DNA from 3 places in the Variovorax sp. LjRoot175 genome. Region 3 is predicted to be linked to each of the others. Evidence: predicted binding sites of a transcription regulator. Region 3 holds the regulator's gene; each other region holds the start of a gene.
The links. Region 3 encodes sigma-54, which starts transcription at its own class of promoters, with help from an activator protein. Its sites were predicted from a motif close to TGGCANGNAANCTGCTTT; they were not measured.

Region 1: a site for sigma-54 is predicted at 6,055-6,072, ahead of ACSQ89_RS02520 (isopenicillin N synthase family dioxygenase). Genes of this name have one in related genera too.
Region 2: a site for sigma-54 is predicted at 6,583-6,600, ahead of ACSQ89_RS01570 (TorF family putative porin). Genes of this name have one in related genera too.

Annotation. Positions count from the first base shown of each region.
Region 1 covers NZ_CAXURY020000001.1:472,302-481,836, forward strand. The annotation lists gene ACSQ89_RS02495 (ABC transporter permease) at 1-872, opposite strand, end outside; gene ACSQ89_RS02500 (ABC transporter permease) at 872-2,014, opposite strand; gene ACSQ89_RS02505 (ABC transporter ATP-binding protein) at 2,007-3,527, opposite strand; gene ACSQ89_RS02510 (BMP family ABC transporter substrate-binding protein) at 3,524-4,615, opposite strand; gene ACSQ89_RS02515 (VOC family protein) at 4,605-5,012, opposite strand; gene ACSQ89_RS02520 (isopenicillin N synthase family dioxygenase) at 5,015-6,016, opposite strand; gene rutR (HTH-type transcriptional regulator RutR) at 6,255-6,983, shown strand; gene rutF (NADH-dependent FMN reductase RutF) at 6,997-7,491, opposite strand; gene ACSQ89_RS02535 (malonic semialdehyde reductase) at 7,508-8,098, opposite strand; gene rutD (pyrimidine utilization protein D) at 8,095-8,895, opposite strand; gene rutC (pyrimidine utilization protein C) at 8,898-9,290, opposite strand; gene rutB (pyrimidine utilization protein B) at 9,320-9,535, opposite strand, start outside.
Region 2 covers NZ_CAXURY020000001.1:302,350-311,884, reverse strand. The annotation lists gene ACSQ89_RS01600 (carboxypeptidase regulatory-like domain-containing protein) at 1-308, opposite strand, end outside; gene glcF (glycolate oxidase subunit GlcF) at 395-1,624, opposite strand; gene glcE (glycolate oxidase subunit GlcE) at 1,636-2,733, opposite strand; gene ACSQ89_RS01585 (SMP-30/gluconolactonase/LRE family protein) at 2,763-3,683, opposite strand; gene ACSQ89_RS01580 (ammonium transporter) at 3,782-5,320, opposite strand; gene glnK (P-II family nitrogen regulator) at 5,346-5,684, opposite strand; gene ACSQ89_RS01570 (TorF family putative porin) at 5,729-6,535, opposite strand; gene ACSQ89_RS01565 (hypothetical protein) at 6,900-7,523, shown strand; gene ACSQ89_RS01560 (RES family NAD+ phosphorylase) at 7,597-8,175, shown strand; gene ACSQ89_RS01555 (fumarylacetoacetate hydrolase family protein) at 8,490-9,535, opposite strand, start outside.
Region 3 covers NZ_CAXURY020000001.1:5,504,657-5,514,191, reverse strand. The annotation lists gene argS (arginine--tRNA ligase) at 1-958, shown strand, start outside; gene ACSQ89_RS27345 (SPOR domain-containing protein) at 968-1,684, shown strand; gene ACSQ89_RS27340 (thiol:disulfide interchange protein DsbA/DsbL) at 1,769-2,413, shown strand; gene lptA (lipopolysaccharide transport periplasmic protein LptA) at 2,540-3,232, shown strand; gene lptB (LPS export ABC transporter ATP-binding protein) at 3,229-4,005, shown strand; gene ACSQ89_RS27325 (RNA polymerase factor sigma-54) at 4,020-5,600, shown strand; gene ACSQ89_RS27320 (phospholipase D family protein) at 5,603-7,207, shown strand; gene ACSQ89_RS27315 (hypothetical protein) at 7,214-7,567, opposite strand; gene ACSQ89_RS27310 (GSU2403 family nucleotidyltransferase fold protein) at 7,761-8,804, shown strand; gene ACSQ89_RS27305 (YceI family protein) at 8,785-9,411, opposite strand; gene ACSQ89_RS27300 (YceI family protein) at 9,461-9,535, opposite strand, start outside.

The DNA.
Region 1 (9,535 bases), 5.0 Mb from region 3:
CCGCCGCGCCGGGCGAGCGCCACCCAGACCATCACGCCGAGCGTCACTGCATAGGGCGTTATCAGCACGAAGTACTGCGGCAGCTGCACGCCGGCCGCGGCCAGCTGCGGGATCAGCGCCTCGATGCAGCCGAAGAGCAGCGCGCCGGCCAGCGCCTTCCACGGCGACCAGCGCGCGAAGATCACCAGGCCCACTGCGATCCAGCCGCGCCCGCCGGTCATGCCGGCGATCCACAGCTTGGTGCTGACCACCGAGATGTAGGCGCCGGCCAGCCCGACCAGCGCGGAGCCGGCCAGCACCGCCGCGAAGCGCCAGGCCGAAACCGAGATGCCGGCCGCATCGGCGGCCTGCGGGTTCTCGCCCACGGCGCGCAACCGCAGGCCCGCATCGGTGCGCAGCAGGAACCAGGTGACGGCCGCGAAGATCGGCAGCGTGAGCCAGACCATCGCGTTCTGCTGGAACAGGCGCCCGACGACGGGCAGCGAGGAGAAGGGCCACAGCGCCATCGTGCCGATGCCGGGCGTGGCCTGGTTGGTCCATTGGGCCAGCGTGCCGACCAGTGCCGTGAGCCCCTGGCAAAAGAACACGAGCGCGAGACCCGCGATCACCTGGTTGACGCGCAGCCAGATCACCATCACCGCGAACAGCAGCGAGACGACGGCAGCCGCGAGCATGGCCAGCAGCAGTGACACCGCCGGCTCGCCGAAGGCCAGCTGCGCGCCGATGCCGGCCAGCGCGCCGACCAGCATCAGCCCTTCGGCGCCTAGCGAGAGCACGCCCGCGCGTTCGCAGACGATCAGGCCCAGCGCGGCCAGCGCATAGGGCACTGCGAAATCCGGCGTGTTGGCGAGCCAGTTGAGGACGATGTCCATCACGCTGCTCCGGTGCCCACGCGGCGCAGGCGATGCCTGATGAAGAAGTCGCTCGATGCCACGCACACCACGATCACGGCCTGGATCAGCTGCACCATCGAGAAGGGCACCTGGTAGAACACCTGCAGGCTGCGCCCGGTCACGAACAGCGCCGCGACCATCAGCGCGACCACGCTGGCGGCCAGCGGGTTGTTGCGCGCGAGGAAGGCGATCAGGATGCCGGAGAAGCCATAGCCCTGGTAGAAGGCCTGCGTGAGCCGGCCCTCCTGCCCCGCGGCGACGGCGAAGCCCGCGAGGCCGGCCATCGCGCCGGAGAGCAGCACCGCGCCGTAGATGACGCGCGCCACCGGCACGCCGGCTGCATGCGCCATGCGCGGGTTGGCGTCGACGAAGCGCAGGTACAGGCCGGCGCGGCTCACGCCGACCAGCCACCATCCGAGGAGTGCGACGACGGCGGCCAGCAGAATCGCGCTGTTCACGCCCGAGAAGAGATCGGGCAAGCGCTCGAAGGCGCGGAACTGCGGCGAATAGGGGAAGTTGTCCTTCGGGTCCTTCCAGCTGCCGTACACCAGGTGCAGCAGGAAGTTGGCCGCCATGTAGTTGAGCATCAAGGTCGAGATGATCTCGTTGACGCCCAGCCTGAGCTTGAGCAGCGCCGGGCCCAGCACCCACAGCAATCCGGCGGCCAGCGCGGCGACGAACATCAGCGGAAGCCGCAGCGCAGGCGGGCCGATCTCGAAGAAGGAAACGGCCGTGGCGCCGATCGCGCCCCAGATCATCTGGCCCTCGAGGCCGAGGTTCCAGAAGCGTGCGCGAAAGGCCATCGCACCGGCCAGCCCGACCAGGATCATCGGTGCCGCCTGGAACAGCACGGCGCGGAAGTTCTGGCCATCGAGGAAAGTCTGGACGATGAACTCGTTGAGCAACTCGCCGGCCGGCACGCCCGCGGCCACCAGGATGGCGGCCGAGAGCAGGAGCCCCACGCCGATGGCGGCGGCGAGGATCAGCGCCTGCCAATGCCAGGCCATGTGCTGGCGGATCTCGAGCGCATAGCGGCGCGCGCCCCAGGGCTGGCGCGCGGATGCCGCCGCCGGTGTGTCCGCGAGGTGCGTAATGGGCATCGCGAGCGAGGGCTCAGCCATGGTCCACCATCGCCTGGCCGATGGCCTGCCGGTCCGCCGGCTGCGCGAACTCGGCCACGATGCGGCCGCGCGTCATCACGCCCACGCGGTCGGCCAGTGCGAGCACCTCGTCGAGGTCTTCGCTGATCAGGAGCACGGCCGCGCCGGCATCGCGCGCGGCGCGCAGCCGCGCATGCACTTCGGCGCCGGCGCGCACGTCCAGCCCGCGGCTCGGGCTGTGGGCCAGCACCAGCCGCGGCGACTTGCCGAACTCGCGCGCCAGCACGAGCTTCTGCGCATTGCCGCCCGACAGCAGCGCAGCCTTCTGCGCGATCGAGCGCACGCCCTGCACGTCGAAGGCGGCGACGGCGGCTTGCGCGTCCTGGTCCATCTCGCGGCGCTTCAGGCGCCAGGCCGAGCCGTAGCGCCCGCTGTGGACCTGTCCGATGCCGTAGTTCTCGGAAACCGAGAGGCCGCCCGCGAGCGCGAGGCCGTAGCGGTCGGCGGGAATGGTCGCCAGCCTCAGTGCACGGCGCGCCGTCGTCGGCGTCGCCTTGAGATCGCCATGGCGATCAAGCGCGATCTCGCCTTCGGTCCGGCCCGGCAGGCCCATGATCGCGCCCGCCAGTTCCCCCTGGCCGTTGCCGCCGACGCCGGCCAGCCCGTAGATCTCGCCCGCGCGCAGGTCGAGGTCGATGCCGTCGAGCACGCGGCGGCCTTGCACTTCGGGCGAACGCAATCCGCGCACCGTGAGCCGCACCGGGCCCGGCGTCGCGCGCGTCGACCCGGCTGCGGGCGCGGTGATCGATTCGCCGACCGTGAGCCGGACCAGCTCGCCCACCGGCATCTGCTGCGGGTCGACCGTCGCGACCGTGCGGCCGCCGCGCATCACGGTCACGCGGTCGGCATGGCGCTTGACGTCGGCCATCTTGTGCGTGACCAGCACCACCGCCGCGCCGCGGCGCGCGAGCCCATGCACGGTCGAGAGCAGGCGCTCGGCCTCCTGGTCGGTCAGCACGGCGGTGGGCTCGTCGAGGATCAGGATGCGCGTGCCGGCCAAGAGCACCTTGAGGATCTCGACGCGCTGCTGCTCGGCCACCGACAGCCGGTCCACGCGCTGCGCCGGGTCGATGTCGAAGCCGAGTTCTCGCGCCTTGTCGCGGATCGCCTCTTCGACGCGGCGCAGGCGCTTGCCATGGCTTTCGAAGCGCTCGGACCGCGGCGCGGTCAGGAGGATGTTCTGCGCCACCGTGAAGGGCTGCACCAGCCGGAAGTGCTGGTGGACCATGCCGATGCGCGCCTTCGCCGCATCGCGCGGCCCGCTGAAGCGCACCGGGTTGTCGTCGACCGACATCGTGCCGGCCTCGGCCGCATAAAGGCCGGCCGCGATGTTCATCAGCGAGGACTTGCCCGCGCCGTTCTCGCCCAAGAGCGCATGCACCTCGCCCCAGCGCGCCGAGAAGTGCGCGTCGGTCAGCGCCGCAAATCCGTCGAAGGACTTGTGGATGCCATGGAGCTGCAGCGCCGTGGTCATTTCTGCGTGACGACGCCCTTGACGAACCAGTCCATCTTCCAGAGATCGGCATCGGACAGCACGGCGCCCTTGGCGACGCGCTCCTTGCCGTCGCGGTCGGCCAGCGGGCCGGCATAGATCTGCTTGCCCTTGAGCAGTGCGTCGCGTTCTGCTGTGATCGCGGCGGCCTTGTCCTTCGGCACCCCGGGGCCGAAGCCCGCGATGTCGGTGCCGCCCGCGCTCATCGGAATGAAGGCGCCGTATTGCGCCGGCTTCCAGTTGCCGGCCATGATCTTCTTCAGCTCCGGCGTGAGGAACTTGTCCCACACCCAGACCGAGGAGCACAGCGTGGCCTTGGGCGCGAACTGCCGCAGGTCGCGGTGATGGCCGGTGCCGTAGACGCCGCGCTCCTGCGCCACGATCTGCGGCGTCGGGCTGTCGACGTGCTGGCCGATCACGTCGGCGCCCTGGTCGATCAGCGCGGCCGCGGCGGCGCGTTCCTTGACCGGGTCGTTCCACGAGCCGGTGTAGATCACGTTCACCGTGGCATTCGGGTTCATCTTCTGCGCGCCGAGCGCGAAGGCGTTGATGGTCCAGTTGACGACGCCGAAGGGGTTGGCCGCGACGAAGCCGAGCTTGCCGGTCTTCGAGGCTGCGCCTGCAGCCATGCCGCAGAGGTACTGGCTCTCGTAGGTGCGGCCGTAGAAGGATTCGAGGTTGGCGCCGTTGCTGGTGCCCGAGCCGTTGAGGAAGGCCACCTCGGGGTATTTGGCCGCGAGCTCCTTGAAGCTGTCGGAATAGCCGAAGGCGGTGCCGATGATGATGTTGGCGCCGCGCTGGATGAACTTCTCGGCCGCGGGCTTGATGGCGGATGCGTCTTCCGGCACGTTCTCGACGAACTGGATCTTCTCGCCGGTTTCCTTCTCGACCTTGATGCGCGCCTCGTCGAAGGCCTGCGTCCAGCCGCCGTCGTTCTTGGGGCCGAAGTACAGCATCGCGATCTTCGGCTTGCCCTTCAGGGTGAAGCCGTCGGCGGCCACCGCCGGGCCGATCAGCGCGGCGCCCGCGACAAGCGCTGCGACCGCGCAAGGAATCGATTTACGCAACATCACTCGGACCTTTCATCATGAAATTGATACGGAACACATTGCCCTCGGGGTCGAGCAGCACCGACTGGTACCAGTGGTAGTAGGTGACGTAGGGCGCCTTGACGAGCGTGGCGCCGGCAGCGACGGCGACCGGCACCATGCGGTCGACTTCTTCTTGCGAATCGACATCGATGTTCAGCAGGAACTTGACCCCGCGCGTGTCGGAGAACTCGGCCAGCTGCAAGAGCTCGTAGGCATCGAAGGCGTTGAAGCCCAGCTTGGCCTTGCCCGCGTCGAGGCCGCGGAAGATCGGCGAGCGGATGGCCTCGATCTCGGGGAAGCCGAACACGCGCTGGTAGAAGCCGCTTAGCGCGACGACGTCTTTCGCGAAGACGTTGACGTAGGAAAGATGAGGCATGTTCAGGCTGTCACTTTGGTGCCGCCGAAGGTCGTCTGTTTCAGGAACTTCGACTTCAAGTGGTCGCCGGAAGAGATCGGCGCGTACTTCGGCGCCTCGCCCGGCGCGAGGCAGCTCGGCAGGCACTCGACCATCGCGTCGTAGTTGGGCTGGTGGAAGAACACCAGCGACTGCCGGCGGTTGGTGGCGGCCGCATCCGGCGGCGGGTTGACCACGCGGTGCAGGGTCGAGACCCACAGGTCGTTGGTCCACTGCATCATGAGGTCGGCGATGTTCACCACCAGGCCGCCCTCGACCATCGGCACGTCGACCCATTGGCCGGCCTTGTTGAAGACCTGCAGCCCCTTGTCGTCAGGCAGCACGACGGTGAGGCTGCCGTAGTCGCTGTGCGCGCCGGCGCGCAGCTGGCCGGGCAATGCAGCCTCGGTCTGCGGCGGGTAGCTCAGCACGCGGAACATGCTGATGTGCTTGTCGATCTTGTCGTCGAAGAAGGTCTCGGGAAGTTCCAGCGCGAGCGCGAAGATGCGCATCAGCGAACGCGAGAGATCGCTCATCGCCTCGAAGTAGTCGTCGAAGGCCGGCTGGAAGCCCGGCAGATCGGGCCAGACATTGGGCTCGAAGTGCGGGCCGGCCGCAACGCCCCGGTGGTAGTCGTCGGCCGGCACATTGGAGGGACCGATGGAGAAGGACTCCTTCAGGTCGCCCGGCGCCGCTTCTTCGAGGCTGTACGACAACCCTTCCTCGCCCACCGCGCTGTAGCCGCGCACCGCGTCGTCGCGCGGGCGATCGACCTTGCGCTTGTCGGCCAGCGGCAAGGCGAAGAATTCACGCGAGACCGCGGAGACGCGCGCGATGAGTTCGGGGGCGATGCCGTGGTTGGTGATGACCAGGAAGCCGATGCTGCGGCAGGCCTCGTCGACCTTGCGCGCCACCTCGGCCTTGCCTTCGGGCGTTCCGGAAAAGAAGGGCGCCAGATCGATGATCGGTACGGACAGCAGGGTCATGCTTTCAATCCTTCGGTGTGACGGTGGCGGCGCTTCGACATGCAACGTCCATGCCAGTTGGACCAAATGGACAAATGCGCTTTGCTGCATCGGCGTGGTGCGCGGGCAGCGGTGCGGCACGGCGAATGCGTGCGCTGGGTGTGTTGCCATGGTGCGTACCATGGGCGGTATGGCTCGTGCATGCGGGCTGCATCGCAGACAACGAGAATCCCGGGTGGAGAAAGAAGCAAAGCAACACATGCCGAAAACTCGCAGCAGCAGCATCAAGCCGCCGTCCGTGCTGGCCGTCGAAGCGCCGCCATCCAAGCGCGTGCATCCGAAGCGCGCGCCCGTGGCGCGCAGCGTCACGTCGGTGAACCGGCGGCTGCGCCAGATCGAGGACAAGCGCGCGGCGATCCTGCGCGCGGCGCTCGGGCTCTTCTCGCGCTTCGGCCTGCACGGCACCAGCGTCGACCAGGTCGCAGCGCGTGCGGATGTCTCGAAAAGCAACCTGCTCTACTACTTCGCCAACAAGGAGGAGCTCTACGTCTCGGTGCTGCGCGAGTTGCTCGCCGTGTGGCTGGAGCCGCTGCGCGGCTTCAGCGCCGAGCAGGACCCGCGGCAGGCGATTGGCGACTACATCCGGCGCAAGCTGGTGATCTCGCGCGACCAGCCCGATGCCTCGCGCCTGTTCTGCCTCGAGATGATCCAGGGCGCGCCGCTCTTGCGCGACGAACTCGATCGCGAGCTGCGCGACCTGGTGACGCGCAAATCCGAAGTGATCCGCGCCTGGGTGGCCGCCGGCAAGCTCGCGCCGGTCGATCCGCATCACCTGATCTTCGCCTTGTGGGCCACCACGCAGCACTACGCCGACTTCGGCGTGCAGGTGCAGGCCATCACGGGTCGTACGCTGGATGACCCGGAGTTCTTCGAAGAGACGGTGGACAACGTGCAGCGCATCGTCTTGAGCGGCATCACCACGCGCTGAGCGCGCCGCGCGCTCAGTGCGGCGCGGCGACGATGTCGTGGTAGCGGCGGTCGAAGTAGATCAGGCCGTGCGCGGTGCCGCCGATCGCGATCGCAACGGCCTCGCAGAACAGCACGTCGTGGGTGCCCACCCGCGTCACCTGCGACACGCGGCAGTCGAAGGACACGGCCGCGTCCTCGAGCACCGGCGCACCGGTGCGCTTGCGGCTCCAGCGGCCCGCGGCGAAGCGCTCGTCCATCGGCGTCTTGCCGCCGAACAGGCCCGACAGCGCCTGCTGCCCCGCGGCCAGCGCGTTCACGCAGAGCACGCCGTTGGCCTGGAAGGCCGGGTAGACCGAGGCCGAGCGATTGAGGCAGACCAGCAGCGTCGGCGGCTCGTCGGTCACGCTGCACACGGCCGATGCGGTGAAGCCGGCGCGGCCGCCGGGGCCGTCGGTGGTGATGACATGCACGGCCGCGCCGAGGCGGGCCATCGCATCGCGGTAGTCGCTCTTGGGCAAGGCGTTCATGGCGGCGGTGCTTTCCTCAGGCGAGCGCGCAGGCTTCTGCGAAATCCAGGCGCGGCAGGCGGCCGAACAGCTTCGAGGGGTCGCCGTGGCCCAGGTTGATCAGGAAGTTGGTGGTCCAGGGCGTGCCGGTGAAGAAGGCGGCGTCGATCTTCGCCCTGTCGAAGCCGGACAGCGGCCCCGCATCCAGCCCCAGCGCGCGCGCGGCGAGCAGCAGGTAGGCGGCTTGCAGCGTGGCATTGCGAAAGGCGGTTTCGCGGGCGGCCTCGACGCTGCCGGTGAACCAGCTTCTGGCGTCGGCATGCGGGAACAGGGTGGGCAGCTTGTCGTAGAAGGCGCTGTCCCAGGCCGCGATCACGGTGACCGGCGCGCTCATCGTCTTCGCCAGATTGCCCTTCGACAAGGCCGGCGCCAGGCGCGCCTTGCCCTCGGGCGTGCGCACGAAGACGAAGCGGCCCGGTGAACAGTTGGCCGAGGTCGGCCCGGTGCGCGCCAGCGCGTAGACCTGTTCGAGCAAGGCGTCGGAGACCGGCTCAGGGCGCCAGCCGTTGTGCGAGCGGGCCTCGGTGAAAAGAAGTGCCAGGGCGTCGTCGTCGAGGGAGGGTTTCATGCGGGGACTCCAGGTGCGCCCACGCGCGCCAGGAAGGCGAGCAGGCTGCGGTTGAAGAGCTCGGCCTCGGTCACGCTGTGTGCATGGCCGCCATGGGGCACGCACTCGAGGCTCGCGTGAGGCAGACCCTCGGCGAGGCGCTGCGAGCAGGTCCAGGGGACCAGCACGTCGTCGGTGGCGGCTGCCACCAGCGCGGGCGCGGCGATCTCGACCAGCCGCGCGTCGACATCGAAGGCGCGCAGCGCACCGATGCGCGCGCGCATGTTGGCCTCGCCGGGGAAATGCGCGAGCGCATGCTCGACTTCGTCGCCCACGCGCTGCGCGTGGGCGGTGCACCAGGCGGCGGGGTAGAGAAAGATGGGCTGCGCCTCGACATAGGCGCGTGGGCCGCAGGCGCCGAGCAGCGCCAGGCGCGCGTCGAAGCAGCGGGCCGAATGCGGATTGGGCTTCGACCACGCGTTGACGAGCACGAGGCTGGCCACGCGCGAGGGTGCGTCGAGCGCGAGCTGCAGGCCGACCAGGCCGCCGAGCGCGTGGCCCACCAGGTGGCAGCGCGCCGTCGAGGTGGCGTCGAGGATCTCGATCACGTCGCGCGCCATGTCGGCGATCGCATAGTCGGCCTGCAGGTCGGCGGGGCTGCGGCCGGTGCCGCGCTGGTCGTAGGCGATCACGCGGTGGCCGGCCCCGATCAGTGCAGCGAGCTGCGGCTGCCAGAAGCCCGCCGAGCCGCCGAGGCCCGAGGACAGCAGCACGGCCTCGCCCTCGGCCGGCCCGTGCGCCTCGTAGTGCAGCGGCATGCTCAGGCCTTCTTGCCCACGTGCGCGATCGAGGCGATCTCGATCAAGGCGTCGGGCTTCACCAGCCCGCACTGGATGCAGTAGCGCGCCGGCTTGGTGCCGGGGAAGAACTCGGCGTAGACCGCATTGATCTTCGCGTAGTCGGCCCAGTCCTTGATCATGATCATGTTGAAGGTCACGTCGTCCATGGTGCCGCCGGCGGCCTCGACCACGCCCTGGATGGTGGTGAGCACATGGCGCGCCTGCGCGCTCGCGTCGCCGACATGGACCACGTCGTTGTCCTTGTCGAAGGGCAGGGTGCCCGACACGTAGAGCACGCCGTCGGCGAGCGTGCCGGGAACGTAGGGTGCGAGCGGCACGCCGGTGCCGGGCGGGATGATGGCTTGCTTGGGCATGGTTCGTTGCTCCTTTCGGGAAAGTGAAATCAGGCAGTGGCCGCTTCGGCCGCTGCGGGTTGGGTGGCGGCCTCGGGCGCGAAGGTGCTGCAGAAATCGTCGACCTTCGAGACCCAGCCGAAGAAGGTCTCGACGTTGTAGACCGCGGCCTGCCGGATAGCGGGCCCGCCGAGCTCGTGCGTTGCGTCTTCGAGCATCACGGCGAAGTACTCGAGGTGGAAGGCGTCGCGCAGCGTGGACTCCAC
Region 2 (9,535 bases), 5.2 Mb from region 3:
GGCCCCGACGCACGCATCGCGAGCGCCGTCGCGCCATTGGCATCCTTGATCGTCACCGCGATCTCGGCCAGGTAGGCACCGTCCGCGCGCGCGAACAGCAGCGACAGCGGATGGTCCTTCATCGCCGCGCGCATCGCCGTGGATTCGTCCGAGCCGATGCCGCCGCACGCGAAGCGCGCGCTGCCCTGCACCTTCATGGCCGGCATGGCCGTGGCGTCCACGGACTGGGCTTGCGCCATCCATGGCGCAGCGGCACACGCGCAGACGACGGCGCCGCGCAGAAGAAGGGATTGGAAGGAGGTATGCATCGACAAGCTCCCGAAATGAACGATGGGAGATGGTCGCGCCCAGCGGTGCGCCGGCGGGTCGGACCACAGCTCCTCGGCGTGTGCGATCAAGCCGCCGAAAGCGCCTCGTCGAGCAGTTCCACCCAGTGCCGCACCGGGATCTCGCTGCCGCTTTGCAGATGCGTGATGCAGCCGATGTTGGCCGAGACGATGGTCTCGGGATTCAACTGGTTCAGGTGGCCAAGCTTGCGGTCGCGCAGCGGGTAGGCCAATTCGGGCTGCAGTACCGAGTAGGTGCCGGCCGAGCCGCAGCACAGGTGCGATTCGTTCATCGCGATCTGCACGTCGAAGCCCAGTGCGCGCAGGTTCGCTTCGACGCCGCCGCGCAGCTTCTGTCCATGCTGGAGCGTGCAGGGCGGGTGGTAGGCGACGACGCCGGGCGGCGCGTTGACGCGCTCTTTCAACAGCGGCACGAGTTCGGGCAAGAGCTCGCTCAGGTCGCGCGTGAGCGCGCTGACGCGTTCGGCCTTCGCCGCATAGGCCGGGTCCTCGCGCAGGATGTGGCCGTACTCGCGCACGGTGACGCCGCAGCCCGAGGCGTTCATCACGATCGCCTCCACCACGCCGCCTTCGACGTAGGGCCACCAGGCATCGATATTGGCGCGCATCTGGGCCTTGCCGCCGTCGTGGTCGTTGAGATGGAACTTCACCGCACCGCAGCAGCCCGCGGTGGGCGCGATCACGGCCTCGATGCCGGCCGCGTCGAGCACGCGCGCCGTGGCGCTGTTGATGTTGGGCGCCATCGAGGGCTGCACGCAGCCGGCCAGCATCAGCATCTTGCGCGCATGCGTGCGCATGGGCCAAACGCCCGCCGGCTGAGGCGCCGGCACCTTGGCCCGGAGCTTGGCCGGCAGCAGGCCGCGCACCGACTGGCCCAGCTTCATCGCGGGGCCGAAGAGCGGCGAAGGCAGCGCCTCCTTCAAGGTCCAGCGCAGCGCGCTTTCCATGGCCGGACGCGGCACCTTCTCGTCGACGATCTTGCGGCCGATGTCGACCAAGTGGCCGTATTGCACGCCGCTCGGGCAGGTGCTTTCGCAGTTGCGGCAGGTGAGGCAGCGGTCCAGATGCAGCTGCGTGCTGCGCGTCGGCGCTTTGCCTTCGAGCACCTGCTTGATCAGGTAGATGCGTCCGCGCGGGCCGTCGAGCTCGTCGCCGAGCAGCTGGTAGGTCGGGCAGGTGGCGGTGCAGAAACCGCAGTGCACGCACTTGCGCAGGATCGCCTCGGCTTCGCGGCCGTCGGCGGTGCCCTGGAATTCGGGAGCGAGTTCGGTTTGCATGAGGCTACGCGTCAGTCCGCGGGGTAGAGCCGTGCGCGATCGAAGACGGCGTGGGGGTCGAACTCTCGCATCAGCGCACGGTGAATGCGCGCGAGCGGCGGGCTCAGCGCGTCGAAGCGGCCGAGTACGCGGTGGCCACGCTCGGCCGAGGGCATGAACAGCGTCGCATGCCCGCCGACCGCGCGGGCTGCCGCGCGCAGTTTCGGGCCCTCGTCGGGCGACGCCAGATACCAGCGCTGTGCGCCATGCCATTCGATCAGGGGCGAGCCCTCGAGCGCCAGGACCGATGCGGCCTGCGGCACCGACAGGCGCCACAGATCGCGCGCGGCGCGCGCGCCGAACCATCGCAGGCGTTGATCGCGCGCAGCCTGCCATTCGGCCTGGGCCTGCGCGGGGTCTTGCCGCTCTCCGCCGAGGTGGGCACAGGCGGCCGCCACCGCCGCCACCGCGCCGCGCAATCGCAGCCAGAGCCGGCCTGTATCGCCCTCTTCCAGCCAGCGGCTCGCGTTGAGCGGCAAGGGCTGGCCGCCCCAGCCGTTGAGCAGGCGCAGCGCATCGGCTTGGTTGCATTCGAATGCGAGGGTGGCTTCGGCGGGCGGAACGGGCAGCACCTTGAGGCTGACATCGGCGATGACGCCCAGCGTCCCCAGCGAGCCGGCCAGCACGCGCGAGACGTCGTAGCCGGCGACGTTCTTCATGACCTGGCCGCCGAAGCTGAGCAGTTCGCCGCGGCCGTTGATCAAGGTGGCGCCCAGCACATAGTCGCGCACCGCACCGACGCTGGCCCGCGCCGGGCCGCTCAGGCCCGCCGCGACCATGCCACCGACCGTTGCGCCTTCATCGAAATGCGGCGGCTCGAATGGCAGGCACTGGCCCTGTTCGGCCAGCAGGGCTTCGAGCTGCGCCAGCGGTGCGCCGGCGCGCACGGTGACGACCAGTTCGCTCGGCTCGTAGCTCGTGATGCCCGAGAGCGCGGCGGTGGAAAGCGGCTCGCCCTGCGGCGGTTCGCCATAGAAGTCCTTGGTGCCGCCGCCGCGGATGCGCAAAAGCGCGCCGTCGGCGGCTGCGGCGCGGATGCGCTCGACGATCTGGCGAAGGGCTGGATCCATGCGGCCGATCGTACAGCCCGCAATGCCCTTCAATCAGTGAAGAAATGGACGGGCAGTCCTGACACTTCCACACGCATCGAGAGCACCTGGCCGGACGCAGGACGCTGTTCGAGCTCGTCGGCCGGCCGGCCGCGCCGCGCGCTGGTGACGAACAGGGTCCGCAGATCGTCGCCGCCGAAGCAAGGCATGGTGGGGCACTGCACGGGTGTGGGAAGCGCATCCACCTGCTCGCCCGAAGGCGCGAAGCGCAGCAGTTGGCCGCCCTCGAACATTGCAATCCAATAGTGGCCCTCGGCGTCGATGGTGGCGCCGTCGGGCCGGCCTTCGTAGCGCAGCGGCGACTCGGGCGTCCAGCCCTCGGGTTTGGCATCGAACTGCCGGAACACGCGCGGGCGCGAGAGCGCATTGGCCTCCGCCGCCCAGTCCCAGGCGCGCACGCGGTGTGCCGCGGTGTCGGCCCAGTAGAGCGTCGTGGCATCGAGCGAGAAGGCCAGGCCGTTGCCGGTGGTGACCTCGTTCGCCATCTGCGTGAGCTGCGGCGCATCGCCGCTCTGCGCGTCGAGACAGTAGAGCGCAGCGTTCGGCCGGTCCTTGGCCTCGTTCAGCGTGCCGGCCCAGAAGCGGCCCCATGCGTCGCACTTGCCGTCGTTGAAGCGCATGGTGCGCACGTCATGGTCGACGTTCACGATGACCGAGAGCGGGCCGCCCCATTCGCGTGCCCGGTAGATGCCGTCGCGCAGCGCGATCACCAGGCCGCCGCTCACAGCCGGCGCCATGCAGCCGGGCTCGGCGGGCAGACGCCATCGCTCGACCGTGTGGCCACCGATCTCGCCGCGGGTTCGCAGCACGGCGCGGCCCGGAATGTCGAGCCAGTAGAGCGAGCGTTCGTGCGGATGCCAGAACGGGGATTCACCGAGCTGGCAGAGGCTGTCGTCGAGCGTGGTCCACATGGCGCCAGCTTAGGCGAAAAAAAGCCCGCTCGCGCCGAAGCGCTCGCGGGCCGAACATCCAAGGGAGACCTTGCTTGCTTGAAATGATCCGTTTCGTTTCAGCGGTTGTAGGCGGTTTCGCCGTGGGCCGAGATGTCGAGGCCTTCGCGCTCTTCTTCCTCGCTCACGCGCAGACCGATGGTGAGGTCGACGATCTTGTAGGCGATGAAGGACACCACGCCAGACCACACGATGGTCAGCAGCACGGCCTTGAGCTGGATCCAGACCTGGGCGCCAATGCCGTTGGACACCACGCTGGCCGTGACCCAGTCGCCCACCAGGCCGGGGCCGCCGAGCGCCTGGGTGTTGAACACGCCGGTGAGCAGCGCGCCGACGATGCCGCCCACGCCGTGGACTCCGAACACGTCGAGCGAGTCGTCCGCGCCGAGCATCTTCTTCAAGCCATTGACGCCCCAGAGGCAGGCGAAGCCGGCGACGAAGCCGATCACGATCGCGCCCATCAGGCCGACGTTGCCGGCGGCCGGCGTGATGGCCACCAGGCCGGCGACAGCACCCGAGGCGGCGCCCAGCATCGAGGCCTTGCCCCTCATCAACGCTTCACCGATGCACCATGCGAGCACGGCAGCGGAAGTGGCCGAGAAGGTGTTCATGAAGGCCAGCACGGCGCTGGTGCCCGCTTCGAGCGCGGAGCCGGCGTTGAAGCCGAACCAGCCGACCCACAGCAGCGAGGCGCCGACCATGGTGAGCGTGAGCGAATGCGGCGTGAAGGATTCCTTGCCGTAGCCAATGCGCTTGCCGATCAGGAAGGCGCCGACCAGGCCGGCGACGGCGGCGTTGATGTGCACCACGGTGCCGCCCGCGAAGTCGAGCGCGCCCCATTGCCAGAGGAGGCCGGCCTTGGCGTTCATGGCATCGACCACATCCTTGCTGGCATAGGCGTCCGGGCCCATCCAGAACCAGACCATGTGCGCGATCGGCGCGTAGCTGAAGGTGAACCACAGCGCCATGAAGAGCAGCACGGCCGAGAACTTGATGCGCTCGGCGAAGGCGCCCACGATCAGGCAGCAGGTGATGCCGGCGAAGGTGGCCTGGAAGGCGGCGAACAGCAGCTCGGGGATATAGACGCCCTTGCTGAAGGTCGCGCCCGGCGCGAAGGTGCCGGCGGCCGAATCGAAGACGCCCTTCATGAAGAGCCGGTCGAATCCACCGATGAAGGAGTTGCCCTCGGTGAAGGCGAGGCTGTAGCCGTAGATGAGCCACAGTACCACGATCATCGAGAAGGTGACCATGACCTGCATCAGCACCGACAGCATGTTCTTGCTGCGCACCAGGCCGCCGTAGAACAGCGCCAGGCCGGGGATGGTCATCATGATGACGAGCAGCGTGGACAGCAGCATCCAGCTGGTGTCGCCCTTGTTGAACGAGGGTGCCGGCGCGGCGGCCGGCGCAGCTGCGGCTTCGGCGGCGGGTGCGGCCGCGGCCGGTGCGGCAGCGGGGGCTGCAGCAGGCGCGGCGGCCGGCGCCGAGGCTGCGGGCGCTTCAGCCGCGGGCGCCGCCGGCGGCGTCTGGGCAAAGCCGGCGGTGCCGGCAGCGAGCACGCTCAGGCCGAGCGCGAGAGAGACGAGCAATTTTTTCATGTCGATTTTCTTTCGTGCCTTGAAGTCAAAGAGCTTCGCGGCCTGTTTCTCCGGTACGAATGCGAACGACCTGCTCCAGGTTGTAGACAAAAATCTTGCCGTCGCCGATCTTGCCGGTGCGTGCGGCGCTTTCGACGGCTTCGATCACGCGCTCGACGAGCTCGTCGGCCACGGCGGCCTCGATCTTGACCTTCGGCAGGAAATCGACCACGTACTCCGCGCCGCGGTAGAGCTCGGTGTGGCCCTTCTGGCGACCGAAGCCCTTGACCTCCGTCACGGTGATCCCTTGCACACCGATCGCCGAGAGCGCTTCGCGCACCTCGTCGAGCTTGAACGGTTTGATGATGGCTGTGACCAGCTTCATGATGTTTCTCCTTTGGATGGAACAGGTCTGCGCGGCTGTATGGATCAGAGCGTCTTGGTCAGCGTGACGATGAAGCGCGCCTTGTTGGGCGACCACGTGGGTGCGCCGAAGCCCAGGTCGGGGCCGGACACCAGCAGGTACGAGCTCTTCTTGTTGGCGCCCTGCACCGAGCCGGCCAGCGACAGGCCGTTGCCGAAGTCATAGGAAGCGCCCACGTTGTAGTCGACGTAGCTCTTGTAGCCCAGGCTGCGGATGTCGCTGCTCATGTGCGTGTAGCCCAGCGCGGCCTTCAGCGTGACCTTGGGCACGATCTCCTTGGTGTAGGCGAGATTGAAGTAGCCGGTGTTACGCCCCTTCAGGCCCGAGCCGTCGCGCTCGCCGGCGTAGTTGAAGTAGTCCTTCGAGACGGTGTGGGAGTACTTGAAGGTGAAGGCGCCGATGGCCTCGTTGGCATAGGTGGCCGCGCCGTACAGCTCGGTGGTGTTGCCGCGGGCGTTGCCCGGGTAGACGTAGGCGAGCGCGCCGAAGTCGAGGTCGAACACGCCGGCCTTGAACTTGTAGCCGCCATAGATGTCGCTCTCGATGTCGTTGCCGGCGAGCCAGTTGACGCTGGAGTTCCAGTTACCGACGTAGAAGCCGCTCTCGCCGAAAGCGTAGTCGAAGCCGCCCTGGATGGCGGGCTTGAAGCCCTTGGTCTTGGCGAAGCCGTTGCTACCGAGCACGTCCTGATCCTGACCGCGGAACTTGTAGTTGCTGGTGAGCGCAACATTGCCCGTGAGCTGGGCGCTCGCGATCAGGGGCATGGCAGCCAGCGAGACAACGGCCAGGGCAGAGGCGGTTTTACGGTGCATCATCGAGAGACTCCTCGGAGGTTTTGGAATGGAATGGAAGCCATCTCAAAGCAGGGAGCGTGCCAAACCGACCGTTCCGCACTGAGAAGGGCCTGGGACAGGTGCACATTGCAACAATGAGCAAAAGATGGGCGCACCATCTTGGGGAAATGGAGAAGAATGAGCTTGTCTTTGGTGCAAGGTCATGCCTTGCTGGGCCTGGAAGCCGCCAATGTCACGGTCGAGGTGCATCTGGCCAACGGGGCTGCCCAGCTTTACGCTGGTCGGCCTGGCCGATGACGGGAGCCATCGGCCCGGAGGCAGGGTTTCTTGCGCGCGAGAAACGTGAGGAGTAAAATCGTCTCACGAATCTCACGGAGCTGCCATGAACCAAACCTCCGCCAAAGAACCGCATGATGCCGTCCAGGCGCTCGTGGCGCGCATCGACAGCATGCGTGAAGCAAGCCGCCTCATCATCAGCGAGCTTTCCCGGACCCTCACCGGGCCCAGGGACAAGAAGCTGACCCTCCATGTGCGCGAGGCGATCAACGAGCTGGAGCGTCAATCGATCCAGGAGTTGGTGGATGAGGTTGAGCCCAGGCGCCCGGCGGCCACCCGCATCGATCTCGAGAAGCGCGCCATCGACGCCGTCCTGCAGGGCACCGAGTGGAACTCGGCCGCCGAAATTGGACAGCGGCTTGACGCGAAGGCAGCAAACCCGCACGCGGCCGTGAGCCGCTGGCAGCAGAGCGGGCGCATTTTCGGCATCGACCACCGCGGCAAGAAAATCTACCCGGCCTACATTTTCGATGCGACCTGGCAGCCCTTGCCGGCGGTCAAGAAGATCCTGGCGGTCCTGGACGACTATTCGCCCTTCCGGGTTGCGGCATGGTTCGAGTCCACCAATTCGTCCCTGGGCGGAAAGCGTCCGCGCGAGGTGATTGCGAGCGCCCCGGATGCCGTCGTGGCCGCCGCGGAAGACCACAAGGTGGGTGCGGTGCATGGCTAGCCCAGCACCTCTCCTGCCTCCTCCGCCAAAGTCGTTCCGCACCCTGCCGCATAAGGCTGGAGTCTGGTATCGCGTGCATCCGTACGACGCAACCACGGGGAAGGACGCGCCGGCCGCCTTCAACGCTTCGGGGCTCGGCAACGCTCGATTCAGCCCCCTTTTCAATCCGGTCTCGAAAAAGCCGATTCCGACGATCTATGCGGCCAAGAGTGAGCGCGGAGCCATTGCGGAGATCGTCCTGCACGACGTCCCCACCCCGTCGGCTGGCTACCTGCATGACCTTGAGCGCGACTACCGCGCCAACCTTCACCTGAGCCGCATTCGTGCGCAGGCGGTCCGGCTGGTCAACATGACGACCATGGGTCTCCAGGCCGCCGGCCTGAAGCCGATCGACCTCTTCGAGGGCGAGAAGGACGACTACCCCAGGACCCAGGAATGGGCGCTATGGATTTGGCAGAACATGCCGGACGCCCAAGGATTGCGGTGGATGTCCAAGCGGGACAACCAGTGCGAGGTGATCATGCTCTTCGGGGATCGGATGAACCCGTCGGACGTCGTCGACGATGGCAGTTCACAGCCGCTGCAGGCGCACGAGGACCTTGTCATCGAACTGCTGGATGAGATGGGTGCCGGGGCCTACCCCTCCATCTGACGAGGCCTGCCAGGCGCACCAGGCACGTCGGAACACCCATCACCGCGTTCGAACCCATCGACGGAAACAATCCACGCCGCGGCCGGCCGCCCTGCCCGATTGGCCAGCCACACGCCTGAGGCGCGCCTTCAGCCAAATGCCCCAGTGGCTCGCGTACGCGAGCCCACTCGATTCAATGCAGCTTCTTCATTTGGGCTGGCCCTACAACGCTCGCACCATTGAAATTCACCTCTTTAGCTGGTACGTCACGGCGTACACCCTCGTTTCGGTGCCCGTTGCAGACTGGCAGGTGGCCCCGATCACTGCAGCACTGTTCAGAGCAGCCCGCGCCCCGCCAGGTTGCGCATCAGCGCACCGATGCCGAAGGACCAGCGCGCTGCCTGGTCCGAATGCACGACGCGGTTCTCCAGCGCGCCGAGCTCGGGCGCCGAGATGGTCACGCGATCGCCGACCACATGGGTGAAGCCCTGGCCCGGACCGTGGCGGTCCTGCGTGGGCGCGAACATGGTTCCGAGGAAGAGCACCAGACCGTCGGGGTAGGCATGGTGCGGGCCGATCGCCTGCGACACGATGTCCAGCGGATCGCGGCTGATCAGCGAGAGCGAGCTTTCGCCTTCGAGCACGAAGCCTTCAGGGCCCGCGACGCGCAGCGCCACCGTGATGCGGCGCACCTCGTCGATGCCGAAGTGGGCATCGAAGAGGCGGATGAAGGGGCCGATCGCGCACGAAGCGTTGTTGTCCTTGGCCTTGCCGAGCAGCAGCGCGCTGCGGCCTTCGAAGTCGCGCAGGTTGACGTCGTTGCCCAAGGCGGCGCCCAGCGTCTGGCCGCGGCTGTTGATCGCAAGCACCACCTCGGGCTCGGGGTTGTTCCAGACCGAACCCGAATGGATGCCGATGTCGGCGCCGGTGCCCACCGAGGCCAGCACCGGCGCCTTGGTGAAGATCTCGGCATCGGGGCCGATGCCGACCTCGAGGTACTGCGACCAGGCGCCCTGCGCGATCAGCACCTCCTTGACCTGCGCCGCCTGCGGCGAGCCGGGCACGATGCCCGCGAGGTTGTCGCCGAGCACGCCGCCGAGCGCGGCGCGGATGGCTTCGGCCTTGGACGCATCGCCGCGCGACTGCTCCTCGATCACGCGCTCCAGCAGGCTGGCGACGAAGGTCACGCCGCTGGCCTTGACGGCCTGCAGATCGCAGGGCGCGAGCAGCCAGGGCTGGCCGGGATCGCGCCCGGCCTCGTCGCTGTTGGCCAGCACCGCGTCGAGCGCGGCGATGCGGGGCGTGATGTTGTCGCGCAGGCCCTGCTGCACGGCACCCACGGCATCGTCGAGCTCGAGCAAGTGGCTCGCGGTGGGCGCGA
Region 3 (9,535 bases):
CGTGGCCTACCTGCGCCACGAGCAGGACTTGGACCTGAAGGCCTTCCAGGTCCGCTTCGACAACTACTACCTCGAATCGAGCCTCTACACCAGCGGCCGGGTCGAGGCGACGGTGAAGCGGCTCATCGAGGCCGGCAAGACCTACGAGCAGGACGGCGCCCTGTGGCTGAAGTCGACCGACTACGGCGACGACAAGGACCGCGTGATGCGCAAGAGCGACGGCAGCTACACCTACTTCGTGCCCGACGTCGCCTATCACATCGCCAAGTGGGAGCGCGGCTTCGGCGAGGTGGTCAACATCCAGGGCACCGACCACCACGGCACGATCGCGCGCGTGCGCGCCGGCCTGCAGGCCGCGAACGTCGGCATCCCGGCCGGCTATCCCGAGTACGTGCTGCACACCATGGTGCGCGTGATGCGCGGCGGCGAAGAGGTCAAGATCAGCAAGCGCGCCGGCAGCTACGTGACGCTGCGCGACCTGATCGAGTGGACCAGCACCGACGCCGTGCGCTTCTTCCTCCTGAGCCGCAAGCCCGACACCGAATACACCTTCGACATCGACCTCGCGCTGGCGCAGAACAACGACAACCCGGTCTACTACGTGCAGTACGCGCATGCGCGCATCTGCTCGGTGCTGGCGGCCTGGGGCGGCGATGCGGCCGCGCTGGCGGATGTCGAGCTCGCGCCGCTGCAAAGCCCGGCCGCGCAGGCGCTGCTGCTGCTGCTGGCCAGGTACCCCGACATGCTCGCGGCCGCGGCCAAGGATTTTGCGCCGCACGACGTCACCTTCTACCTGCGCGAACTGGCTGCCTGCTACCACAGCTACTACGACGCCGAGCGCATCCTGGTGGACGAGGAGCCGGTCAAGCGGGCCCGCCTGTCGCTGGTCGCGGCCACCGCGCAGGTGCTGCACAATGGGCTGGCAATTCTCGGCGTGAGCGCGCCGCGCAAGATGTGATTTCGAACCATGACTAAAAGACAGAGCGGCAACATTGTCATCGGGCTGATCGTCGGCCTGGTGCTGGGGCTGGGCGTGGCGCTGGGCATCGCGGTCTATGTGACCAAGGTGCCGATCCCCTTCATGACCAAGACCCAGCGCGGCGGCCCCGAGCAAGACGAAGCCGAGGCGCGCAAGAACCGCGACTGGGACCCCAACGGCCCGCTCGCCGGCAAGGCAGGCGCCGCCCGCCCGCAGGCACCCGCGACGCCCGCACCGCCCCAGCCCGCCACGGCGGGGGCGCCCACGCCGCCGACCGCGCCGGCGCCCGTGGTGGTGCCACCCGGCGCGCAGCAGCAACAACCACAGCGCGCCGGACGGCCGCCCCTGCCGGCCGAAGCCAACGCGGTGCCGCCATCGAACGACCCGATCGGCGATCTCGCGCGGGCACGTTCGGGCGCCAGCCCCGGCGCCACCACCGCCGCCGCGGCGCCCAGCGCCAGCACCGATCCTTTCATGTATTTCGTCCAGGCCGGCGCCTTCCGCACCCCCGAGGACGCCGAGGCGCAGCGCGCCAAGCTTTCGCTGATGGGCGTGGAAGCGCGCATCACCGAGCGCGAGCAGGCCGGCCGCACCGTCTACCGCGTGCGCGCGGGGCCTTTCAACAAGAAGGAAGATGCGGACCGGCTCAAGGAGCGGCTCGACGGCGGTGGCCTCGAATCTGCATTGGTGCGCGTCCAGCGCTGAGCCTTCATCCATACTCAAGCTCGCCGGTCCGGGAACTCCGGGCCAGCCGCGGGCTCTGTCAGCCGCACAGGAGAACTTCTTAATATGAAACGTCGTGACTTTTCGCTGGCCGCCACTTCGCTGGGGCTTCTTCCCCTCGCCTCACCTTCGCACGCCCAGGCGCTCGCGCCCAAGGCGGGCACCGACTACGCCGTGCTCGACAAGCGCGTGCCGGTCGACGCGCCGGCCGGCAAGATCGAGGTGATCGAGTTCTTCTGGTACAGCTGCCCGCATTGCAACGCCTTCGAGCCGACGCTCGAGACCTGGATCAAGAAGCTGCCCGCCCACGTGTCTTTCAAGCGCGTGCCGGTCGCCTTCCAGCCCAGCTTCCAGCCGCAGCAGCGGCTCTACTACGCGCTGGAAGCGATGGGCAAGGTCGACGAATACCAGCGCAAGGTGTTCGCCGCGATCCATCAGCAGCGCCAGAACCTCTCGGGCGAGCAGCAGATCATCGACTGGGCCGCGGCCAACGGCCTCGACAAGGCCAAGTTCACCGAGAACTTCAAGTCCTTCAGCGTGGCGAGCAAGATCCAGCGCGCCAAGCAGCTGCAGGATGCTTACCAAGTGGCCGGCGTGCCCGCGATGGGCATCGCGGGCAGGTGGTATACGGACGGCGAACTCGCGCGCAGCATGGACCGCGCGCTGCAGGTCACTGACTTCCTGGTCGGCGAAGCGCGCAAGAGCGCGTAAAAAAGCGCCTCCCGCCGCTCGTCGCGGCAACCAGCAGGAAGCCCGCTTCGGCGGGCTTTTTCATCCGCCGGCGGAAACCGGATCCATGAGGCCGCATACAATCGCCCAGCAAGTTTCGTGCCTTTTATGACATCGTTACATTCCTCCTCCGTTTCTCGCCACCTTTGTCGCGCTTTCGTATTCGCCTTGGGCGTGGCCGGCTTCGTGTCGGCGGCGCAGGCCGAGAAGGCGGACCGCACCAAGCCGATGAACATCGAGGCCGACGCCATGCGCTACGACGACCTCAAGCAGACCAGCGTCTTCACCGGCAACGTGGTGGTGACCAAGGGCACCATCATCATCCGCGGCATCCGCATCGACGTGCGGCAGGATCCCGAGGGCTACCAGTACGGCATCGTCACGGCCGCGCCCGGCAAGCTGGCCTATTTCAAGCAGAAGCGCGACGCCGGCCCCGACGAGTGGATCGAGGGCGAGTCGGAAGTCATCGAGTACGACAGCCGCGCCGACAACGTGAAGTTCATCCGCCGTGCGGTGATGCGTCGCCTGGTCGGCGCGACACCCAACGACGAAAGCAGCGGACCCTTGATCGTCTACGACCAGAGCAACGACACCTTCACCGTCAACGGCTCGCCGCTGCCGCCCAATGCGGGCGTGGCGACCCAGCCCGGCGGCCGCGTCAAGGCCATCCTCACGCCCAAGGCGGCCGCCTCCGCGCCCGCTGCCGGGTCCGCCAGGCCGGCGGCGCCGGCCGCCTCCGCGCCGGCGTCCGGAACGGGCCTGCGCTCGACCACCACGCTCGGCGGAGAGCAGCGCAAGTGAGCGGCGGCAACGAAGTCCTGGGCAGCCGCCTCGAGGCGCGCGGCCTGCAGAAGAGCTACGGCAGCCGCAAGGTCGTCAAGGACGTCTCGCTCGGCGTGCAAAAGGGCGAGGTGGTCGGCCTGCTGGGGCCCAACGGCGCGGGCAAGACCACCTCCTTCTACATGATCGTCGGGCTGGTGCGGGCGGATGCGGGCGAAATCAGCATCGACGGCGAACCGATCGCGCACATGCCGATCCACCGCCGCGCCCGCATGGGCTTGAGCTACCTGCCGCAGGAAGCTTCGATCTTCCGCAAGCTCACGGTCGAGGAGAACGTGCGCGCCGTGCTCGAGCTGCAGCGCGAACTCGACGACGCGGGCCGGCCGGTGCCGCTGTCGAAGCAGCGCATCGAGGAACGCCTCGGCGAACTGCTGCACGACCTGCGCGTCGACCATCTGCGCGATTCGCCCGCGCTGGCGCTGTCGGGCGGCGAGCGCCGCCGCGTCGAGATCGCGCGGGCGCTGGCCACGCAGCCGCGCTTCATCCTGCTGGACGAGCCCTTCGCCGGCATCGATCCGATCGCGGTGATCGAGATCCAGCGGATCATCAGTTTCCTGAAGGAACGCGGCATCGGCGTGCTCATCACCGACCACAACGTGCGCGAGACGCTGGGCATCTGCGATCACGCCTTCATCATCAGCGACGGGCATGTGCTGGCACAAGGCACGCCTTCGGAGATCGTCGACAACGCCGAGGTACGACGCGTGTACCTGGGCGAGCATTTCCGGATGTAGGGGACCGTACTTCGATGAAGCAAGGGCTCTCGCTTCGCGTTTCCCAGCACCTGGCGCTCACGCCGCAGCTCCAGCAGTCGATCCGGCTGCTGCAGCTCTCCACGCTCGAATTGAGCCAGGAAGTGGAGCAGATGCTCGACGAGAACCCGTTCCTCGAACGCACGGCCGAAGAGGCGCCGCGCGAGGAGTTCGGTCTCGAGGCGGCCGATGCGCCGGTGCGCGACGAAGACCGCCAGGCCGAGGGCGAGGCTGACTTCGTCCCCGGCCCGGCCGCGGCGCCGGCCGAGGTGGCGGTCGCCGCCAACGGCGATGCCGAAGCGGCTGCGCCCGCCGACAGCGAACCCGACTGGGAGGGCGACGGTACGGTCGACCTCGCGCCCGACGACAGCGAATGGGGCGGCGATGCGCCCGCGCGCGCCAACAACCTCGGCGACGACGAGCGCACCGATGCGACCGAGCTCGCGCGCAGCCAGGAATCGCTGCAGTCCTTCTTGCACCGGCAGGCGCTGTCGCTGCGCCTGGACGAGAACGACTGCGCCGCGCTGCGCTTCCTGATCGAATCGCTCAACGACGACGGCTACCTCGAGGATTCGCTGCCGGCGCTGGCCTCGGGCCTCGCGGGCGACGACAACGACCAGTTCGACGAACTGGTGCATCACTTCCAGGTCGCGCTGGGCCTGCTGCAGAGTTTGGAGCCGGCCGGCGTCGGCGCCCGCAGCCTCGGCGAATGCCTGACCATCCAGCTGCGCCAGCTGGCGAGCGCCAAGGAGAGCGAGGAGGAGGCCCAGGTGCGCAAGACCGCCATCGCGATCTGCAAGCAGCCGATGGAGCTGCTCGCGCGGCGCGACTTCAAGCGCCTGGCCACGCTCACGCGCAGCAACGAAGACGAGGTGCGCGCCGCACTGCAGCTGATCGCCAGGCTCGAGCCCAAGCCGGGGCGCCGCTTCGTCGACGTCGAGCGCAACATCGTCGTGCCCGACGTGATCGTCACGCGCATCGGCCACGGCACCAACGCGAAGTTCCGCGTCATGCTCAATCCCGAGGTCATGCCGCGGCTGCGCGTGCACGACATCTATGCCGGCGCGCTCAAGCAGCACAAGGGCGAGGGCAGCCAGGCGCTGTCGCAGCGGCTGCAGGAAGCGCGCTGGTTCATCAAGAACATCCAGCAGCGCTTCGACACCATCCTCAGGGTCTCCAACGCGATCGTCGAGCGGCAGAAGAGCTACTTCGTGCACGGCGAGCTCGCGATGCGGCCGCTGGTGCTGCGCGAGATCGCCGACGAGCTGGGCCTGCACGAATCCACCATCAGCCGCGTGACCACCGCCAAGTACATGGCCACGCCCTATGGCACCGTCGAGCTCAAGTACTTCTTCGGCTCGGCGCTCGGCACCGAAACCGGCGGCAACGCCTCCAGCACCGCGGTGCGCGCGCTGATCAAGCAGTTCGTGAGCGCCGAGGACGTGAGGAAGCCGCTGTCCGACAGCCAGGTGTCCGAGATGCTCAAGGAGCAGGGCATCGAGTGCGCGCGCCGCACGGTGGCCAAGTACCGCGAGGCACTGCGCATCGCGCCTGCGAACCTGCGCAAGGCACTCTAGCGATGAGTCGCCGTCCGAGTCCGCTCCCAAGCTGGATTCGCCTCGGCCTGGTCTTGATGGCGGTGCTTCTTCTCGCCAGCGGCTGCGCGATGCTGCCGGCCGAATTCGAGCGCACGCCGTCCAAGGCGATGCCCTTGTCCACCGGCACCGTGCTGGGCCGCATCGCCAAGGCCTCGCAGCCGGATGCGGACTTGAGCGGCTTCCGGCTCATGCCCAGCGGCGACTTCGCGCTCAACACGCGGCTCGAGCTCGCGCGCCGCGCCGAGCGCACGCTCGACGTCCAGTACTACCAGATCGACAACGACGAGACCGGCCGCTACCTGCTGCGCACACTGCGCGACGCGGCCCAGCGCGGCGTGCGCGTGCGGCTCCTGATGGACGATCTCTACACCGCGGGCGAGGACGAGCTGCTGCTCGCGCTGGCCGCCACACCCAACCTCGAGCTGCGGCTCTTCAACCCGTTTCCGGCCGGGCGCGGCAGCATGCTCAGGCGCTTCTCGGCCTCGCTCTTCGACTTCAGCCGCGTCAACCGGCGCATGCACAACAAGCTCTTCATCGCCGACGGCGCGATGGCGGTGGCCGGCGGGCGCAACATCGGCAACCCGTACTTCACGCAGACGGCCGGCGCGAACTTCATCGACCTCGACACCTTCGTCGCCGGCGCCCTGATCCCGCGCCTTTCCAGCCTGTTCGACCTGTACTGGAACAGCGAGCACGTGCGGCCGATCGAAACCGTGGTCGCGCCCACGCTCGCGCGGGAGGAACGGCAGCGGCGCTTCGAGGAGCTGACTGCCCCGGCCACCACCCCGGCACCACGTCCGCCGGCGCCCAATGACCTGCTGGGCTACAGCCCGATCGTCGAGAACCTCAACGCCGGCAAGCTCGACCTCATCTGGACCACCGCCGAGGCGTATGCCGATTCGCCCGAGCGCGTGATCGGCAAACAGGTCACTTACGGCGGCGTGCCGCTGCTCGACGTCGACAGCGTGCGCTACAACGTGGTCGAGCAGATGCGGCGCGGGCGTTCCGACGTGACGCTGGTGTCGCCCTACCTGATCCCCGGCAAGGAGGGGCTGGAGGTGCTGCGCGAGATCCGCCGGCGCGGCATGAAGATCAGCGTGGTCACCAACTCGCTGGCCGCCACCGACGAGCCCGTGGTCCACACCGGCTACCGCCGCTACCGGGCCGACATGCTGCGGCTCGGCGCCGAGATCCACGAGCTGAGCTCGGTGCGCACGCGGCGCAGCGTGCGCCTGGGCCTGTTCGGCACGCAGATCGGACGCCTGCACGCCAAGTCGGCCGTGATCGACGGGCGCACGCTCTTCGTCGGCTCGATGAATTTCGACCCGCGCTCGGAAGTGCACAACACCGAGATCGGCCTCTTCATCTTCAGCCGCGAGATGGCGCAGCAGGTGCTGAAGCTGGTCGAGGTGCTCAAGCAGCAGGGCGCCTACAAGGTGCGCTTCGCGCCCGGCACCGAGAAAATGGAATGGGTGAGCGAGGAGGCCGGCGTCGAACAGGTGCTCACCAGCGAGCCCGATGCGGGCTTCTGGGACCACCTGATGCTTGAGCTGCTGGCGCCGCTGGCGCCGGAGAGCCTGCTCTAGACCTCATTAGTAGCGATAACGGTCATGACGGTCATAACGGTCATGACGGTCATGACGGTAGTGATGGCGATCACCGTGCCGGTACTCGTCGCGGTATTCATGGCGGTAGAAGTGCCGCGGCGGCGGGCGGTGGTAGTCATACACGGGAGCCGGACGGTAGTGCCGCGGCGGCGGGTCGTAGTAGACCGGCGCCGGGGCATAGTGGACCGGGCTGGCAATGCCGACGGCGACCCCTGGCACATGGATGCCCACCGACACGGCCAGGTCCCTGGCGCTGGCGGACGTGGCGCCCAGCACGGCTGCGGCGGAGAAGGCGCCGGCGGCGATCCACTTGAAGAAACGGGTGTGCGCGATGTTCATGAAGAAACTCCTGAAGGCATGAAGTGCCGTTGGGGTCATTGCACCTGGCCCGCGTAAAGCAGGACCCGCCTGTTCCGTGAAGCTTGTTGCTGAATGTTGCAGCGCGGACGTACAGCTCAGGATCGGACTTACCACATAAAATGCAGTTTTGTGGGGTAAGAAATCCATGCCTGTCCAGCACGCCCTGTACCGCATGCATGAGCTGGCTTTCCGCACGCAGTACGCCGAGCTCAAGGAACGCACTGCGTCTGCGGGCCGCCTTCTTCAAGGAACGCCCGGGAGCCTTCAGTTGCGCCGGGGGACAGGCTATGCCTACTGGTATCGGGTCTTCTATCCGGCGCCTGGCAAGAAGGCCGAGCAGATCGTCTGCAAAGACGGGGACACCGCGGCACTCGACGAAGTGTCCCGCGAGATCGAGTTCGCCCAATGGACAAGCGCCCAGGTGAGAAATCTCAGGAAGCTCGATTTCCAGGTGGCGGACAAAGGCGTGGCGAGCGTGCTGGTCGAGCTTCACAACGCGGGCATCCTGGGCGCGTGCCTCGCACTGGTCGGAACCTTGGGCTTCATGGCCTGGTTGAACGAACTCGGAGCGATGGCGGTATCGGCCCGCACGCAGGACGTCGACATTGCCGCCCGGCAAAAGCTGAGGCTTGCAGCGCCGGCGTCCTTTCTTGAAGCGATGGAAGCCACCAGGCTTGGTTTTCATCCTGTTCCCGGGATTCCAAGCCAGGCGCCCTCGACTTCCGTGAAGCTCAAGGGCAGGGATGGATTGCGAGTCGACGTTCTGACGCATGGCGAGGAGCTTGGAAAGACCGTTCCCCTGCCGCAGCTGAAATGGCATGCCGAGACCGTGCCCCACTATGACTATCTGCTCGCGGAGCCAAGTCGCGCCGCATCGCTTGCCGGCGGCCATTGCATCCCTTTGACGTTGCCGCAGCCGGAGCGCTTCGTCTGGCAAAAGCTCTACGCGAGCGCCGAGCGCAAGGCCAAGCCCGAGAAAGCCGAAAAGGACCTGCTGCAGGCAGCGACCCTGGGAGCCGTCCTGGCCGAGCAGCAAGACGAGCTTCTGTCCGATTCGTTTCGGGATGCGCCAGCCGCACTCAAGGAAGTGGCGAGAACCCGCCTGCCTGCTTTGCGCAGGGCCTTGAGTGGGCATCCTCAAGCGCTCGAACAGTTCGAGCTCGCCCTCGGACCGGCAGCGAGGAAGCGATCGCGCCCTAGCTCGGCCGGTCCGTGATGTTGACCGCCTCGACCTGCACCAGGAGCCGCACCTTGTTCTCGAAGCCGAAGTTGATGCCCCAGGTGATGCCCCAGTCGCTGCGCTCCACGATGGTCTCGAAGTCGCCGCCGCAGACCTGGCGCTTGATCAGCGGGCTGAGGTAGCAGCCGAAGCGGCTGGCCTTGAGCTTGATGGGCCGCGTCTGGCCCATCAGCGTGAGCGTGCCGTCGACTTCGGCGACCTTGTCGCCGTTGAAATCGATCTTGTCGGCCACGAAGCGGCCGGTCGGAAATTCCGCGACGTTGAAGAAGTCCTTGCTCAGCACGTGGCGGTTGAGCAGGTCGACGCCGGTGTTGATGGAGCCGATGTCCATCGTGATGTCGATCTTGCCGTTCTTGCCCGTGGTATCGATCTTGACCGTGCCGTCCTTGGTGCTGAAGCGGCCGCGGTTGGTGGTGGTGCCGTAGTGGCCCATCTCGTACATCACGAAAGTGTGGGTCGGGTCGACCACGTAGCTGGCGCCCTTGACCGGACCTCCTGCCGGCAAGGCGGCCATTTCCGGTGCCTGCTGTGCGGCGGCGAGGGTCGCTGCGGCCGCGAGCGCAGCGACGGCAATGGACTTCATCATGACGAGCTTTCGAATGGGGCGATGCAAAGAATGAACGAAGGTCAGGTCAAATCGGACGCAGGCCGGCGAGCACGAGCTTGAAGCGCACCTGCACGTCGTCGCCGACCATCGAGGTGTCGGT